One region of the Lysinibacillus sp. NPDC097279 genome, then DNA from elsewhere that is predicted to be linked to it. Evidence: riboswitches for the same ligand, from Rfam matches in the RefSeq annotation. Region 1 holds a riboswitch; the other holds the start of a gene.
What was found. Region 1 has a riboswitch for S-adenosylmethionine ahead of metK (methionine adenosyltransferase). Riboswitches for the same ligand answer to the same signal wherever they lie in the genome.
Positions count from the first base shown of each region.

Region 2: linked by a shared signal. The riboswitch ahead of ACIQ1H_RS16370 (methionine ABC transporter ATP-binding protein) and the one ahead of metK (methionine adenosyltransferase) in region 1 are both predicted to bind S-adenosylmethionine.

Region 1 is NZ_JBIWDA010000001.1:17,842-25,691, forward strand. It holds gene ACIQ1H_RS00095 (L-lactate permease) at 1-184, opposite strand, end outside; gene ACIQ1H_RS00100 (helix-turn-helix domain-containing protein) at 442-1,002, shown strand; gene ACIQ1H_RS00105 (NUDIX domain-containing protein) at 1,062-1,529, shown strand; gene ACIQ1H_RS00110 (alpha/beta hydrolase family protein) at 1,513-2,289, shown strand; gene ACIQ1H_RS00115 (alpha/beta hydrolase) at 2,549-3,508, opposite strand; gene pckA (phosphoenolpyruvate carboxykinase (ATP)) at 3,612-5,198, opposite strand; SAM riboswitch class I at 5,401-5,519, shown strand; gene metK (methionine adenosyltransferase) at 5,773-6,969, shown strand; gene ACIQ1H_RS00130 (gamma carbonic anhydrase) at 7,263-7,775, opposite strand.
Region 2 is NZ_JBIWDA010000004.1:73,112-80,961, forward strand. It holds gene ACIQ1H_RS16350 (diguanylate cyclase domain-containing protein) at 1-767, opposite strand, end outside; gene ACIQ1H_RS16355 (glycosyl hydrolase family 8) at 742-1,677, opposite strand; gene ACIQ1H_RS16360 (MetQ/NlpA family ABC transporter substrate-binding protein) at 2,041-2,895, opposite strand; gene ACIQ1H_RS16365 (methionine ABC transporter permease) at 2,958-3,626, opposite strand; gene ACIQ1H_RS16370 (methionine ABC transporter ATP-binding protein) at 3,616-4,644, opposite strand; SAM riboswitch class I at 4,728-4,832, opposite strand; gene ACIQ1H_RS16375 (thioredoxin family protein) at 4,888-5,199, opposite strand; gene ACIQ1H_RS16380 (toprim domain-containing protein) at 5,213-5,554, opposite strand; gene gcvH (glycine cleavage system protein GcvH) at 5,812-6,192, opposite strand; gene ACIQ1H_RS16390 (arsenate reductase family protein) at 6,274-6,627, opposite strand; gene ACIQ1H_RS16395 (acyl-CoA dehydrogenase family protein) at 7,273-7,850, opposite strand, start outside.

The DNA of each region.
Region 1 (7,850 bases):
TAAGAAAACTTTTAATGAAAGGTTTAGGAAGTAACTCGACGCTTGTGTGAAAGGCAGGAGAAATAGCGATACCTGTTGTAAGCATGCAAGCTATAATACCTGTATAAATAGAAGATTTTTTTAAAATAAATATCATAAATAAAATACTAACTAAAGGTAATAGTGCTAAAATGACTTTTAACATTAAACATCACTCCTATGTATAATTAATTCACTATAGTATATTTTATTTTAACTAAAGTGTAAATATGTATTGCTAGTCATTGTTTCTAGAATAAGGGTATACATTTTATAAGTTGATTGTTGTAGAACATGTGCAATATCATAGTAGAAGGACAGTCTCTGACTAGAAAATAAATTTTCACTATAGTAAAAATAATAATAGGGCGAACTAAAATGAATAAGATCGCTTAAACTGCAGTAGTGAGAGGAGCTTTTATAATGGGATTTGGAAAGCAAGTAAATGCTATTAGGAAAAAAAATAAGATGACATTGCAGGAGCTTTCAGCAGTAAGTAATGTGAGTGCCTCGATGCTATCTCAAATTGAAAGAGAAGAAAAAAATCCAACGATTCAAGTAGCCTGTCAAATTGCAGAGGCTTTAAATACAACTCTTTCTGCATTGTTAGATCAGCAAGATAAAAGGGATATTGTCGTGATAAGAAAAGATGAACGCCCAATCTATGTCGACGAAAAATCTGGGTTTCAACGCCACTTATTATCACCTTCTGTTCCTTCTAGAGGCATTGAGTTTGTTTTAAATATCATTCCTGCAAATAAAGAATCAGGCATTTTCCCAGCTCATAAATCAGGAGTGAAAGAGTATATTTTTGTTAAAAGCGGAAAGTTACGTGTTGAATTAGGACGTGGCGCTTTTTGTGAAGAATTAGACGCAGGAGATTCCTTCTTTTTTGAAGCAGATACAGAGCATCGCTTTATTAATAAGACGAATGAAGAATGTCACTATTTCCTTGTGATTGATTCCTCGCAGTATATGAAATAATAAGTCAGCAAAATGTAATGAATACATTCGTTACAATATAATAATAGGAGTGGAATGGAATGTTTTCATTTACAGATTTAAATGGTTTTCAAGTAGATTTAAGCTTTACAAGAGGGGAGTTTGAAGTGGAGCCAAAGCATGTACTCATCTTGTTAAAGCATAAAAATAAATGGCTATGCACGATTCATAAGCGACGTGGCGTGGAAGTGCCAGGTGGTAAGGTAGAACCTGGCGAAACTTTAGAACAAGCTGCTGTTAGAGAAGTATTTGAAGAAACTGGTGTACATGTGAAAAATCTTTGTTGGTTTGCAGAATATGCTGTCCACGGAGATCAATTATTTTGTAAAACAGTATTTACTGCGCAATTTGTAAGTCAAGACAAAGTGGAGTTTGATTTGGAGACTTCAGGTATGGTTTGGCTCACAGATGATGAGTTTGCTAACCATCCAAATTTAAGCTTTCATATGAAAGATGAAGGTATGCAAAAAATGCTAGAGGAGCTGAAGCGCTATGACGATCAATGGTGAAATAGTTGAAAAACGTCCATACCCTTCACCGAATCCAGCTATTCGCTTATCCGAAATTACTTATGTATCACTTGGATTACGGGTTAAAGGCTTGCTAGCGGAGCCTAAGGCAGAAGGTACATACGATGGTTTTTTATATTTACGTGGTGGAATGCAAAGCATCGGTATGGTAAGACCAGCACGTATTGCCCAGTTCGCCGCACAAGGTTTTATCGTTTTTGCCCCTTATTATCGTGGGAACAGAGGTGGGGAAGGGCGTGATGAGTTTGCAGGTCAGGATCGTTATGATGCAGTCCATGGAGTAGATGTGCTAAAGCAATATTGTAATGATAATATTCATGTGTTTGGCTTTTCACGCGGAGGTATTATGGCACTGTGGACGGCAATTTTGCGTAAAGATATTACATCTGTTGTTACATGGGCAGGGGTGTCGGATGCGACAGCAACTTATTGGGAGCGTACGGATATGCGCCGTATGATGAAGCGTGTAATTGGAGGTACGCCTAATCGTGTACCAGAGGAATATGATGCACGTACACCATTATTTGAAGTTGAACACATTACAGCACCTGTGCTTATTATTCACGGCTATCGTGATGAAAATGTCGATATTGAACATGCAAGGCAATTAGCATTTTACTTAGAAGATGCCAATAAAACGTATGAAACATGGTATGATCATCGTTTTGCACACCAATATCCACCTGCTCAAAATCGTGAAACTGTGCGTGATTTGTGTAAATGGATGAAGAAACAATGAGAAGCAAATAAAGGGACAATTGTGCGAGATGGTGACTGGCACTAATTGTGTGTGTCTGGAATTGTTTGAGTGACAGTCACAAAATTTTTATAAAAATCCACTGTGCATTCTGTGGGCTATAGGGAAGCTGCAACCGTCGCTAGATGCGTCATGTGTTGCAGCTTGCGCTATTTGGTTACCATAGAAGCGTTCGTGGATTTTTATTATATTAGTTGTAAGAAATAGGACTAGTATAGTGAATTGTTTGAGTGACAGGCACTTATTCGTTTACGTAGGCACTTAAGAAGGTTTGAATTGTTTCCCAATATATTGCTCCTGCGACATTTTCAGCTCTACCGTGTCCAGCCCCTTCGACTAGTAATTTTTCTTTTGGCACATTGGCAGCTTCATAGACTTCATCTAGCATAGAAGAAGGCACGAATGTGTCAGTACTACCATGGATAAATAGCATCGGTGTTTGTGATTTAGCTACTTGTTTTACCGTATCGGCTTCACCAAGCGTATAGTCTGCTTTGATTTTCGTTACAGCTGAAGCAAAATTCATGATTGGAAATGCAGGCAAATGGAAGATTGCTTTAAGCTGATACGAAAATTCGCCCCAAACAGAAGAATAGCCACAATCCTCGATAATTGCCTTTACGTTTTTAGGTAATTCTTCGCCAGAGGCCATCATCACTGTGGCTCCGCCCATCGATACTCCAAAAAGGACAATTTCAGCCTCATTATTTAATTGCACCGTATTGTTAATCCATGACACGACATCTAAGCGATCATGCCAGCCCATTCCAATATAGTCTCCTTCACTTTTGCCATGGCCTCTCGCATCAGGAATAAGTATATTGTAGCCCATGTCGTAAAAGTTTTTTGCATACTTGGTCATCTGTAAACCATCACTTGAATATCCATGGAAGATGATGGCCCATTTATTTGAATCATTTTGATTTTTAATGGAATAGGCATGTAGCTTATGTTGATCGAAAGATGGAATCGTTGTTTCTTCGTAATGACTGTTGAACCATGTTTCACGAGCTTCTTTCTCTTTCACTTCATTCGGATTAGAATCAATTAAATTATGTGGGGCATCCAGAACGGCTGTTTTATCAGATTGTGGATTTAACGCCAAGTTATAAAAGTAATTGCCTGCAATAAATCCAGCTCCAATAAATAACACGACTAATGATACTAGGATGCCAACTAGTATTTTGTATTTTTTTTTCATATGTATCCTCCAATACTATCCAAAAAATGAACATTTGAAGATTATTTTTTATAGAAGTGGGTAAAAAAAAGGGAACGAATAAATCGTTCCCTTAGTCGCATTATTATTTTAATGGACCACCAAGTTTAGTGATTGCTTCAGAAACGTTTGAGAATTTCTTGAAGTTATCATTGAATAAACCAGCAAGTTCAGCAGCTTTTACATCATAAGCAGCTTTGTCTGCCCAAGCATCGCGAGGGTTAAGAACTTCTGAAGGTACACCTTCAACTGCTGTAGGGATGTGTAAGCCAAATACAGCGTCCTGTGTCGTTTCAACATTGTTCAGTTTGCCATCGATTGCAGCACGTACCATTGTACGAGTGTATGAAAGCTTCATACGGCTACCTGTACCGTATTCGCCACCAGTCCAACCAGTGTTTACAAGGAATACTTGTGCGCCATGCTCATCGATTTTTTGACCTAACATTTCAGCGTAAACAGTTGCTGGAAGTGGAAGGAATGGAGAACCGAAACATGTAGAGAATACTGGCTCTGGCTCTGTTACACCACGTTCAGTACCTGCTAGCTTCGAAGTGAAACCACTTAGGAAGTGATACATTGCTTGTTCTTTTGTTAATTTACTGATTGGAGGTAACACACCAAATGCATCAGCAGTTAAGAAGACGATTGTTTTTGGATGACCTGCAACAGATGGATCAACAATATTTTCAATAAATTGGATCGGGTAAGCAACACGTGTGTTTTCTGTTAATGAAACATCATCGTAGTCACAAACACGAGTTTCAGGATCTACAGCTACGTTTTCTAGAACAGAACCGAAGCGGATTGCGTTATAGATTTCAGGTTCTTTTTCAGCAGAAAGGTTAATTGTTTTTGCATAGCAACCACCTTCAATATTGAATACGCCGTTGTCAGACCAGCCGTGCTCATCATCACCGATTAATTTGCGGGCAGGGTCAGCTGATAAAGTTGTTTTACCAGTACCAGATAAACCGAAGAATAATGCCACATCGCCAGCTTCACCTACGTTTGCTGAACAGTGCATTGATAGGATGCCTTGTTGTGGTAATAGGTAGTTCATAATACCGAAAATAGATTTTTTCATTTCACCAGCATATTCAGTACCACCGATTAGGATGATTTTCTTTTCAAGTGATACAATAATGAAAGTTTCAGAAGATGTACCATCGATAGCTGGATCCGCTTTAAAGTTAGGAGCTGAAATAACTGTGAATTCAGCAACATGAGAAGCTAATTCTTCTTGTGTTGGACGGATAAATAATTGATGGGCGAAAAGATTGTGCCAAGCATATTCATTGATTACTTGGATGCTTAATTGTGAATCTTTGTCAGCACCAGCAAAACCTTTGAATACGAATAATTCGTCACGTTCTTTTAAGTATTTAACTACTTTTACATATAAGTTATCGAACACTTCCGAAGAAATTGGTTGGTTTACTTTACCCCAGTCAATTTTATCTTTTGTGCTTTCTTCTTCTACCGTATATTTATCTTTAGGTGAACGACCAGTGTATTTGCCAGTTTCTGCACGAACTGCGCCATCTACTGTTAACATTGCTTCACCACGAGATGTAGCTTTTTCCGCTAATTGTGGTACTGAAAGTTGAACGTTAATGTTCCCACCGTTTAATAATTCCTTCAGTTCGTTTGCAATTTCTACTGAATTCATCGATTAAATACCATCCTTTTTTATAATATTCCCTTGAGTTTGAGGGAGTTTTTCTTAATTTCAAAAATAGTATAACACAATTGCTTTAATAATCTATACTAATTCAAAAATTATTTTCGTGTTTTAATTAACTTTCAACAAAAAGTCATAAAATAATTGACAACGTTCGACCTTTTACGTAAGATGAGGAATTGAACGGATACTCTTATCCCGAGCTGGTGGAGGGTCAGGCCCTGTGAAACCCGGCAACCTGCATGAACTATTTCACGACATGCGCTGGTGCCAACCTGATGCAAGGGGAAAACCCTTGAACGATAAGAGTGAAAGGTTACGAAGTCATTATTCCTTTCCTCATGTAAAGACGTGAGAAAAGGATTTTTTTATTTTCATAATGAATGTAAAGGTAAGTATATACAATTCTTTCCTTATTATAATGACGGATCTTTCGAAATCCTCATGTTAAAAGCAACAACGGCTTGAAAGTTCTATCCTTCAGGAGCGAACTTGACATGGGTAATGAGTACCGTATTAATTTCGCAAATGCTATTTGTAAGAGTAATAGGAGGAAAACCAAATGACAAACCGTCGATTGTTTACATCAGAGAGTGTAACAGAAGGACATCCTGACAAAATTTGTGACCAAATTTCGGATGCCATTTTAGATGCCATTTTAAAAGAAGATCCAAATGCACGTGTAGCGTGTGAAACAACTGTAACGACAGGATTAGTACTAGTAGCAGGAGAAATCACTACTTCTACTTATGTAGATATTAAAGGTATCGTGCGTGATACTGTAGCAGAAATCGGCTACACACGCGGTAAATATGGCTTTGATGCTGAAAACTTAGCAGTACTAGTAGCAATTGGTGAACAATCACCAGACATTGCCCAAGGTGTAGACCAAGCATTAGAAGCGCGTGAAGGTTCTATGACTGATGCAGATATTGAAGCAATTGGTGCAGGTGACCAAGGATTAATGTTTGGTTACGCTTGTAACGAAACACCTGAATTAATGCCTTTACCAATTAGTTTAGCGCATAAATTAGCTCGTCGTTTAACAGAAGTTCGTAAATCAGGTGAACTAGCATATTTACGTCCAGACGGTAAAACACAGGTGACAATTGAGTATGATGAACACAACATCCCAGTACGTGTCGATACGATTGTTATTTCAACACAGCATGATGAAGAAGCGACACTAGAGCAAATTCAATCAGATTTAAAAGAGTTAGTAATAGCTCCTGTAGTACCTAATGAGCTATTAGATGCTCAGACAAAATATTTCATTAACCCAACAGGTCGTTTTGTTATTGGTGGACCTAAAGGAGATGCTGGTCTTACAGGACGTAAAATCATCGTTGATACATACGGTGGCTATGCACGTCATGGTGGTGGAGCATTCTCTGGTAAGGATGCTACAAAAGTGGACCGTTCTGCTGCATATGCAGCGCGTTATGTAGCTAAAAATATTGTTGCTGCTGGTTTAGCAGAACGTGCTGAAGTACAACTTGCTTATGCCATTGGTGTAGCACAACCCGTATCAATCGCAGTAGATACATTTGGTACAGGAAAAGTAAGCGAAAGCGATATCGTAAAATGGGTTCGCGATCTATTTGATCTACGTCCAGCAGGCATTATTAAAATGCTTGATCTACGTCGCCCAATTTATAAACAAACGGCAGCTTATGGTCACTTTGGCCGTACAGATTTAAATGTGCCTTGGGAAAATACGGACAAGGCAGATGCTTTAAGAGAAAAAGCAGGTCTATAAGCAATGGAAAGGGGCTACTTCATGGCCCCTTTCTAACTTGCTTCAGCATTCATACCTCACGTTTAAAAGTTGGGTTTGAATGCTGAAGCAAGTTACAGATTTTTTGAAGAGCTTGTCAAGCATACAAAAAATCTGGACGGCAATTATGGATAGGCGTAAATGATTGCAAAAAAATTCGCGTCTTTCCGTTTACAGTTGGAAGGAAATCGCGAATTTATTTTTTATCCTGTATAAATGTGTTTCTACAAGAGCACCTACACCTATATCGGCAGCCCTCGTATTTAGGGCATTCATTATTTTTGAAGAGATTTGTAATATTGACCTTTTTCGGCGTATTCTCTAACGATACGTTCCATGTCTTCTTTATCTTCAGCATTTAATTCACGTACGACTTTTGCTGGACGACCTAATGCTAAGCAATTAGGAGGAATGACTTTACCTGGAGGTACAAGACTACCCGCACCAATAAAAGCACCTTCTCCTATCTCTGCCCCATCCAACACGATTGATCCCATACCTATTAATGCATTTTTTCGAATTGTACAGCTATGTAAAGTTACTTGGTGTCCAACTGTTACTTCATCTTCGATTATTAATGGATATTTTGGACTTTGATGTAGACAGCAAAGATCTTGGATGCTTACTCGTTTACCAATTATTGTTGGCGATACATCGCCTCGAATAACAGTATTAAACCAAATAGTGGTTTCGGCACCAATCGTTACGTCACCAGTAACGGTTGCATAGTCAGCAATAAATACCGATGGATCGATATTAGGGGTCTTGTCTTTAAACGGATAAATCATGCTAAACGCCTCTTTTCTTTCTTTGATGTAGTATTATCGTATCAAATGCGCAATTTTATGCAAATATAATTTTAT
Region 2 (7,850 bases), on a different contig from region 1:
GTTTTATAGCTTAGTGTCACCCATCGCTTATTTAATAATTGATGGTTCTTTAAAGCTTGATCTAACTTCTCGTAAATAATATCAATGTATTGTTCTGACGTATCAATTAATAAAATGCCAAGATAATTTTCACGATACCGAAATTTTTTATCTGTTTGTCTAACAGATTGTTGTATTTTTTCCGCCAGTTGCCTCCACAAATATTGTGCTTCTTTAAAACCATAAAGCTTTTTAAATTTTTCATAGTTTTCAAGCTTTAACATAATAAACACAAAAGTATGTTGATGACGATCTGCTCTTCGCATTTCTTCATTAACAATGACACGCATACGCGATTCATTATCAAAGCCAGTTTCAACATCAATTGCTACAAAGTTTTTGACATCCTGCTGTAAATTTTTCATATATTTTTCTTGTGCCATCAATAACTCATGAATTTTTCCAGCGCATAATACTAAAAGTAGTAATACAACACCGTATGCCAAAAATAGTTGCATTGAAAATGCTGTACTTAACAATGCTATAGAACCTGTCAAACCGATATACAGTAAGGTTGAGCCACTGATAAAAATAAATACCAAACTACTTATTAGCCCCGTAACCGTACCTCTCCACAGTGTGATAATGACTAAAAGTATTAAGAAGATATATAATAATAAACTTTCACTATCCTGATGTAGTAAAAAATAAGCAGGTAATTGTAGAAGCAAAATAAGTAAAACGCCATAAACAAATATAGCTTTATTCCATTTTATTGCTGTTCGCATTGTCGACCTCTCTTTCCGCTAGAAGTGGTAATAAATTATCAAATATATGTGTCGCATTTGTTTGCACATCTACATACCCCGTATTTGCATCAGCTTTGAGAGATTCCATTTTACGGAAAAACTCTTCAGCCATCCTATCATTATGAATTTCTAACATATAACGCGTAGCCATTGCGTACACAGCAGGTGATTCAAATGATACAGCTGGCTCACCAGTAGTAGCATCGTAGCGGCCGTACAATTTTTGATCTCTACTATATAAAGACAGCATCCAATTAGTAAATGGCTTCGTCTCCAAACCTAAAGTGGCGCTATGGTAAGCCGTATACAATTGATCGATCATATGTAACTCCGTATCATATTCATAGTTATTGGTTACGACATCATAATACTTTGGAAAAAAGCCTGCTTGAGCTTTTGGCGCTTTTGCTAAAATCGATAATTGTTGCTCTAGTTGTTCTTTAGATAAAACATCATATTGTCGCATCTTTAAAAGTGCAGAAGGCATAATATAACTTAATGTAATTGTGTTAGCTTTCTTATGTGTATGAACGTCAACAAAATCTATAAACGTCCCTTTTTGCATTCCATACTTTACAATGTTTTTACCAATGGTCTTCCCTAACGCAATATAACGCTCATCATTCCACTTTTCACCTGCATCAAATAGCGCTCGCATAATTCTCAAATCATCAATCAGCGCATTAACAGTAGCTTGTTTTTTACCATCAATTCGCCATACTATAAATTTCTTCTCTAAAAAATAATGATTGATCACCTCAAACTGCTCATCAAAGCGAGCTTGATCATCTTTTTCTAGTAAATAGGTCAACCATAAACCGACAGATTCAGATAAAAACACATCTTTTTGTTGCGTTAAATCAGTACGTAATAAGTTATCTTTTGTCATTAATTCCTCAATAACAAATTGTTCAGTTGATGAAATTGGCTCCTTAGTTACTTTAGTTACTTCTTCTTTCCCTTGAGAGCACCCTATTAAAACGATTGAAAGGAAAAATATAACTAAAATACCACAATAAAAATTTTTTAATATAGGATTTCACCTCCACTAGGACTAAGTACCAAAATCTTTCAGTATGATTAGCGAATTATATTATAACAGTAATCATATTAAATGAATCTAAACAAATTCTAAACAGTTTGGGAAAAATAATAGAATTTAATTATTGGATTTCACACCATTATTTATCTTTCCCTAAAAAAATAGTACAAACCATTTTCATGGTTTGTACTATTTTTTAATATATAGATATTATTTAACTGGTACTACTGCACCTTTCCACTCCTTCAAGATGAAGTCTTGGATTTCTTCAGATTTTAATACTTCTAATAATTTTTTAATTTCTGGTTTATTTTCATCACCAGCACGAACTGCAATAATATTTACATATGGAGATTCTTTATCTTCTAAAGCAATTGCATCTTCAATTGGGTTTAGTCCATTATCAATTGCATAGTTAGAGTTAATAAGTACTGCATCGCCTTCTTCGTTTTCAAACATTTGCACAAGTAGCTCTGGTGCAGTATTTGCATCGAATTTAAAGTCTTTCGGATTATCTACAATATCTTTAATTTCTGCTGCTGTTTTGTCGATACCATCTTTTAATTTAATTAAGCCTTTTGCTTCTAATAGTGACAACATACGGCCATGGTCTGAAACTGAGTTCGATAATAAAATTGTTGCACCTTTAGGAAGGTCTTCAAGTGATTTATATTTTTTAGAGTAAATACCGATTGGCTCGATATGTACGCCACCTGCATTTACAAAATCATAGCCATTATCTTTAATTTGTAATTCAAGATAAGGGATATGTTGGAAATAGTTTGCATCAATAGTTTTTGACTCTAAATCTTGGTTAGGTAATACATAGTCTTGGTACGTTTCGATTTTTAAATCAATACCTTCTTTTGCTAAAATCGGTTTTGCTTGTTCTAAAATAACTGCGTGAGGTGTGTTAGAAGCACCAATTTTTAATGTTACTTTATCTTCAGTTTTTGCACTGTCATCTCCAGTTGTTGATCCTGCTTCGTCTTTGTTACCAGCACCACATGCTGCTAAAGCCAATACAAGTACTGATAAAAATAATCCTGCTAATAACTTCTTCATTTGTATACACTCCCTTTATTTGTTCAAACAATATGTTAGCGGTAAATACCGGTTTAACCTTTTTAACGTTTGTCTGTTTTCGTTGTAATCATATCGCCAATCCATTGAATGATAAATACGACTACTAAGATCAAAATAGTTGCCATTAATGTCACATCTTGGCGATTACGTTGGAAGCCATCTAAAAAGGCTAAGTTTCCTAGACCGCCAGCACCAATAATACCAGCCATTGCCGTATATCCAACAAGTGCTACAGCCGTTACAGTAATCCCAGAAATAAGTGCTGGTAATGATTCTGGAATTAGAACTTTCCATATAATCGTGGACGTTTTAGCACCCATCGAGCGTGCTGCTTCAACAACACCTTTATCAATTTCACGTAATGCAATTAGTACCATTCGTGCATAGAATGGGGCAGCACCAATAATAAGTGCTGGTAGGGCTGCATTTGCTCCTCGGATTGTCCCAAGTAAAAACTTCGTAAATGGAATGAGTAAAATAATTAACACGATAAATGGTATCGAACGGAATATATTAACGACCGATCCTGTTAAAAAGTTAACAATTTTATTGGCCCATAATTGGTTTGGACTCGTTAAAAAGAGGATTATGCCAATGGCTAAACCAAGTATAAATGTTACGACTGTAGATAAAGTGGTCATATAAAGTGTTTCATATGTGGCTGTCCACATTTTTTCCCAGTCGACATTTGGAAAGAGACTAGTTAGCATTTGCAATCACCTCCGTTTGTACTTCAACTGTATTTAAATAATTTAATGCAGCTGCTACATTTGTCTCTGTGCCATCAATTTGTACAATAAGAGTACCGTATGCACCATTTTTCGTCTGCGAGATATTACCATGGACAATGCTAACTTCTACATCAAACTGTTTTACTAAATGTGATATAACTGGCTGCTCTGTCTTTTCACCAACAAATACAAGCTTAACAAGGTGTCCTGTTGGATAATTCATTCTAAGCTGTGCAACTGTCTCCTGCGTTTCCTTCGTATCGGTAATTTGTGATACGAATTTTTTAGTGATCGCTGCTTGTGGTGCTTGGAACACTTGTAGTACTTCACCACGTTCAACAATTTCTCCAGCTTCCATTACCGCTACACGATGACAGATTTTGCGAATAACATGCATTTCATGAGTAATTAATACGATTGTTAAGCCTAATCGTTCGTTTATATCGACAAGCAAATCGAGGATTGCATCCGTTGTTTCTGGATCCAGTGCTGATGTAGCTTCATCACATAACAGCACTTCAGGATTATTGGCAAGTGCTCGTGCTATGCCAACACGTTGCTTTTGACCACCTGACAGTTGTGATGGATACGATTTGTCACGACCTTCTAAACCAACAAGTGCAATAAGTTCTTTCACACGTGCGTCTCGCTCACTTTTAGCTACACCTGCAATTTCAAGTGGAAATGCAATGTTTTCTGCAACTGTTCTTGACCAAAGTAAGTTAAAATGTTGGAAAATCATACTTACCTTTTGTCTAGCATCACGCAACTTTTGACCCTTAATAGATGAAAATTCTTGGTTATTCACCTTCACCGAACCAGTTGTCGGCTTTTCTAAACCGTTTAATAAACGAATCATCGTACTTTTACCAGCGCCACTATAGCCAATAATGCCAAAAATCTCACCTTTGTTAATTGTAAGATTAACATCTTTAACAGCAGTTAATTCGCCATTTGCGGTTTTGTATTTCTTCGTAATATTTTGAAGCTGTATCATAGCGAAACTCCTTTTCTCATATAGAAAACCCCTTCACTCACAGACAAGTAGAAGGGGTCACGTACTTTATACGCTAAACCGTTCTCTCATCTTTCAAAGAAAAATCTTTGAGTGATTTGGCACCTTTTCACATTTGTGATGGTTGCCGGGCTTCATAGGGCACTTCCCTCCGCCGCTCTTTATAAGAGTTCGATATATTTAATAGTTTTTAATATAGTTGTTACTTTACCATGCTAGCAAAGTTCAGTCAATTGGTTTTTTTAACAATTCGTATAAAAAAGGTACGGATTGAAATGCATAAACCTTTTCTATAACTGATCCACCATCACTAACGAGTAAACACGGGACACTTTCGATTTGAAAATCATAAGCTATTTGCTCTAAAAAATTAATATTTGCCTTACCTAATTTTAACTGTGGCAATAATTGTTCTATAATATCCATCATTTTAGAAGCAACTGCACACGTTCCGCACATCGGTGTATATAAATAAAAGGCAGTTTTTTCACCAGATTTTACTGCTGCTTCCCACTGCTCTTTTGACCATTCTTCCATTTTTTAACCAACCTTACAAAATATATTCATTATGGATGGAAAAATGCGCACGCAATAAAATCATTGCAAGCACTTTCCTCGGTGTAGTTTCTACTTCTTTATAAGTAGGCATCGTTCGCAAATGCTCTGCTTCAGGATAATGTCTGTCCATCAATGCTCGTAATTTATCTCCAGATGCATCTGCATCAAAAAATGTATAGAGCTCATAGCCCTCATATGGGTCGAGTAATTCTTCTAATTGATGCACACCAATTGTACCATTTGTACAAAGTATTGTAACATCTTCACTCAAAATAGGTTCTATTTGAAGCTTATCCGAACGGCCCTCCACAATTAAACATTTCCCTTCGAACATCACGCCACCCCCATTTAGCAGTTATCTACTACAACAATTCATTGCAATTATTGGATTCCACACTATGCATAGATCTACACGTTAACAATATTTTCTATATGTCACTTTGCAATTTGGATAACATTTGATGTGAGTTACTTGGACTTTCATTTACTTGAAGAGTCACGCTTTGTAAAGCTCAAAAAACAATTGCATACCTGTGTTATATAATAAAAAACGCCGGTATGTATTCCGACGTTTTTCTATTATAGGCTTGTTTATTCTGCAATCATTTCTTCGTATTGTTCTGCAGTCATAAGGTTTTCAAGCTCTGAAGCATCAGCAGGCTCTACAACGATCATCCATGCTTTTTCATATGGTGATTCGTTTACGAATTCTGGGCTATCTTCTAGATCTGCATTTACTTCCACTACAGTACCTGAAATCGGTGCGTATAATTCAGAAACAGTTTTTACTGATTCTACGCTGCCAAATGGATCATCAGTTTTAATTTCGTCGCCAACTTGTGGAAGCTCAACGAAAACGATGTCTCCTAATTCAGATTGTGCAAAATGCGAAATACCGATACGTACTTTACCATCTTCTAATTTTACCCATTCGTGTTCTTCAGAGTAACGTAAGTCTTTAGGTGTGCTCATGCCAAAAACCCCTCCATAAATATGTAATATATTCACTTTCAGTGTGCCATACTTCTTTCATAAAAACAAGGATTAAAGCTGTTATTTCCACGCTTGTTCAAAATCTGATTCTTTAAATCCTAACGTTACTTTTTTTCCATCAGTAACGATTGGTCGCTTAATTAACATACCATCAGAAGCAAGTAGTGTGAGCTGTTCATCTTCCGACATTTCCGCCAGTTTATCCTTCAACCCAAGTTCGCGATATTTCATGCCAGATGTGTTGAAAAATTTCTTTAATGGCTGCCCGCTAGCCTGCCAATAACTTTTAATTTGCTCTTTCGTAGGTGCTTGTTCAACAATGTGTACCTCTTCGTATGAAACGCCATTGTCGTTTAACCACTTCTGTGCTTTTTTACAAGTTGTACATTTAGGGTAATGGATCAGTTGAATCATATTTATAGGCTCCTCTGCTATCATTTCCTGTAGTATACCATCATAACTAGTATGAGCCAAAAAGAAACATTTATTGGTTAATTTCATAATTGTTTGCGTGCCTGACACTTTAGTGTGGGCAACTGGCATTTTGTCTGCTCCTATTGCGTAAAAATTCCACTTCGCTTTCCGCGGGCACGATGTAAGCCGCAACCGTCGCTAGCGCGCCGCCTGTTGCGGCTTACATTACGTGCGTTCCCGCAGGAGTCTTCGTGGATTTTTACTTAGATAGTCTTAATTGGCAAAGTGAGAATTGTTTGTGTGCCTGGCACTTTAGTGTGGACATCTGGCATTTTGTCTGCTCCTATTTCGTAAAATTCCACTTCGCTTTCCGCGGGCACGTTGTAAGCCGCAACCGTCACTAGCGCGCCGCCTGTTGCGTCTTACATTACGTGCGTTCCCGCAGGAGTCTTCGTGGATTTTTACTTAGTTAGTTTTAATTGGCAAAGTGAGAATTGTTTGTGTGCCTGTCACTTTGGCTTAAATTATTTGCGTGCCTGACACCCTCCCTTTCAATAAAAAAGACAACAAGTTGATTTACTTGTTGTCTTTTTTCGAAACTTTGATTTTTCCTACCCTTAGTAAAGAGCTAGGTTAAAGATTATATTATACGATGAATTTTTCTGCTTCGATTAGTTTAACAGAAGCTTCACGTTTTTTAGCAATAAGGTTATAAGGGTTGTTACGAGTTAGTTTACGTAAAGCTGACAATGTCATACGTGCAGCATCTCCATCTGCTGAAGCAAGAATTGTGTCCTTTGCTTCTTTCTCAATTTCTGCAAATGCTTCTTGGCAGAAAATTTGTGTATAAAGTAATTTTTGATGAGACTTTTCTGCACCTTCACGCGCAATCGCCTTTTCTGTACGTAACACAGTAGACTCCATAGCGAATAATTGGTTAGCGATATTGGCAATGTTCACTAATACTTCTTGCTCTTGGTCAAGTTTCGCTCCATAGCGCTGTGCTGCCATGCCTGCTGCTAATACAGCAATTTTCTTCGCGTTTTTCACAAGATATTTTTCTTGTGCTAGTGGCTCTGTTCCTACTTCTTCAGGCATTAGCATAAGAAGTTCTTGTTGTAAGTTTTGTGCGACCTGTAATAATGGTAATTCACCTTTTAACGCTTTTTTCATAAATGTACCTGGTACAATCATGCGGTTAATTTCATTTGTACCTTCGAAAA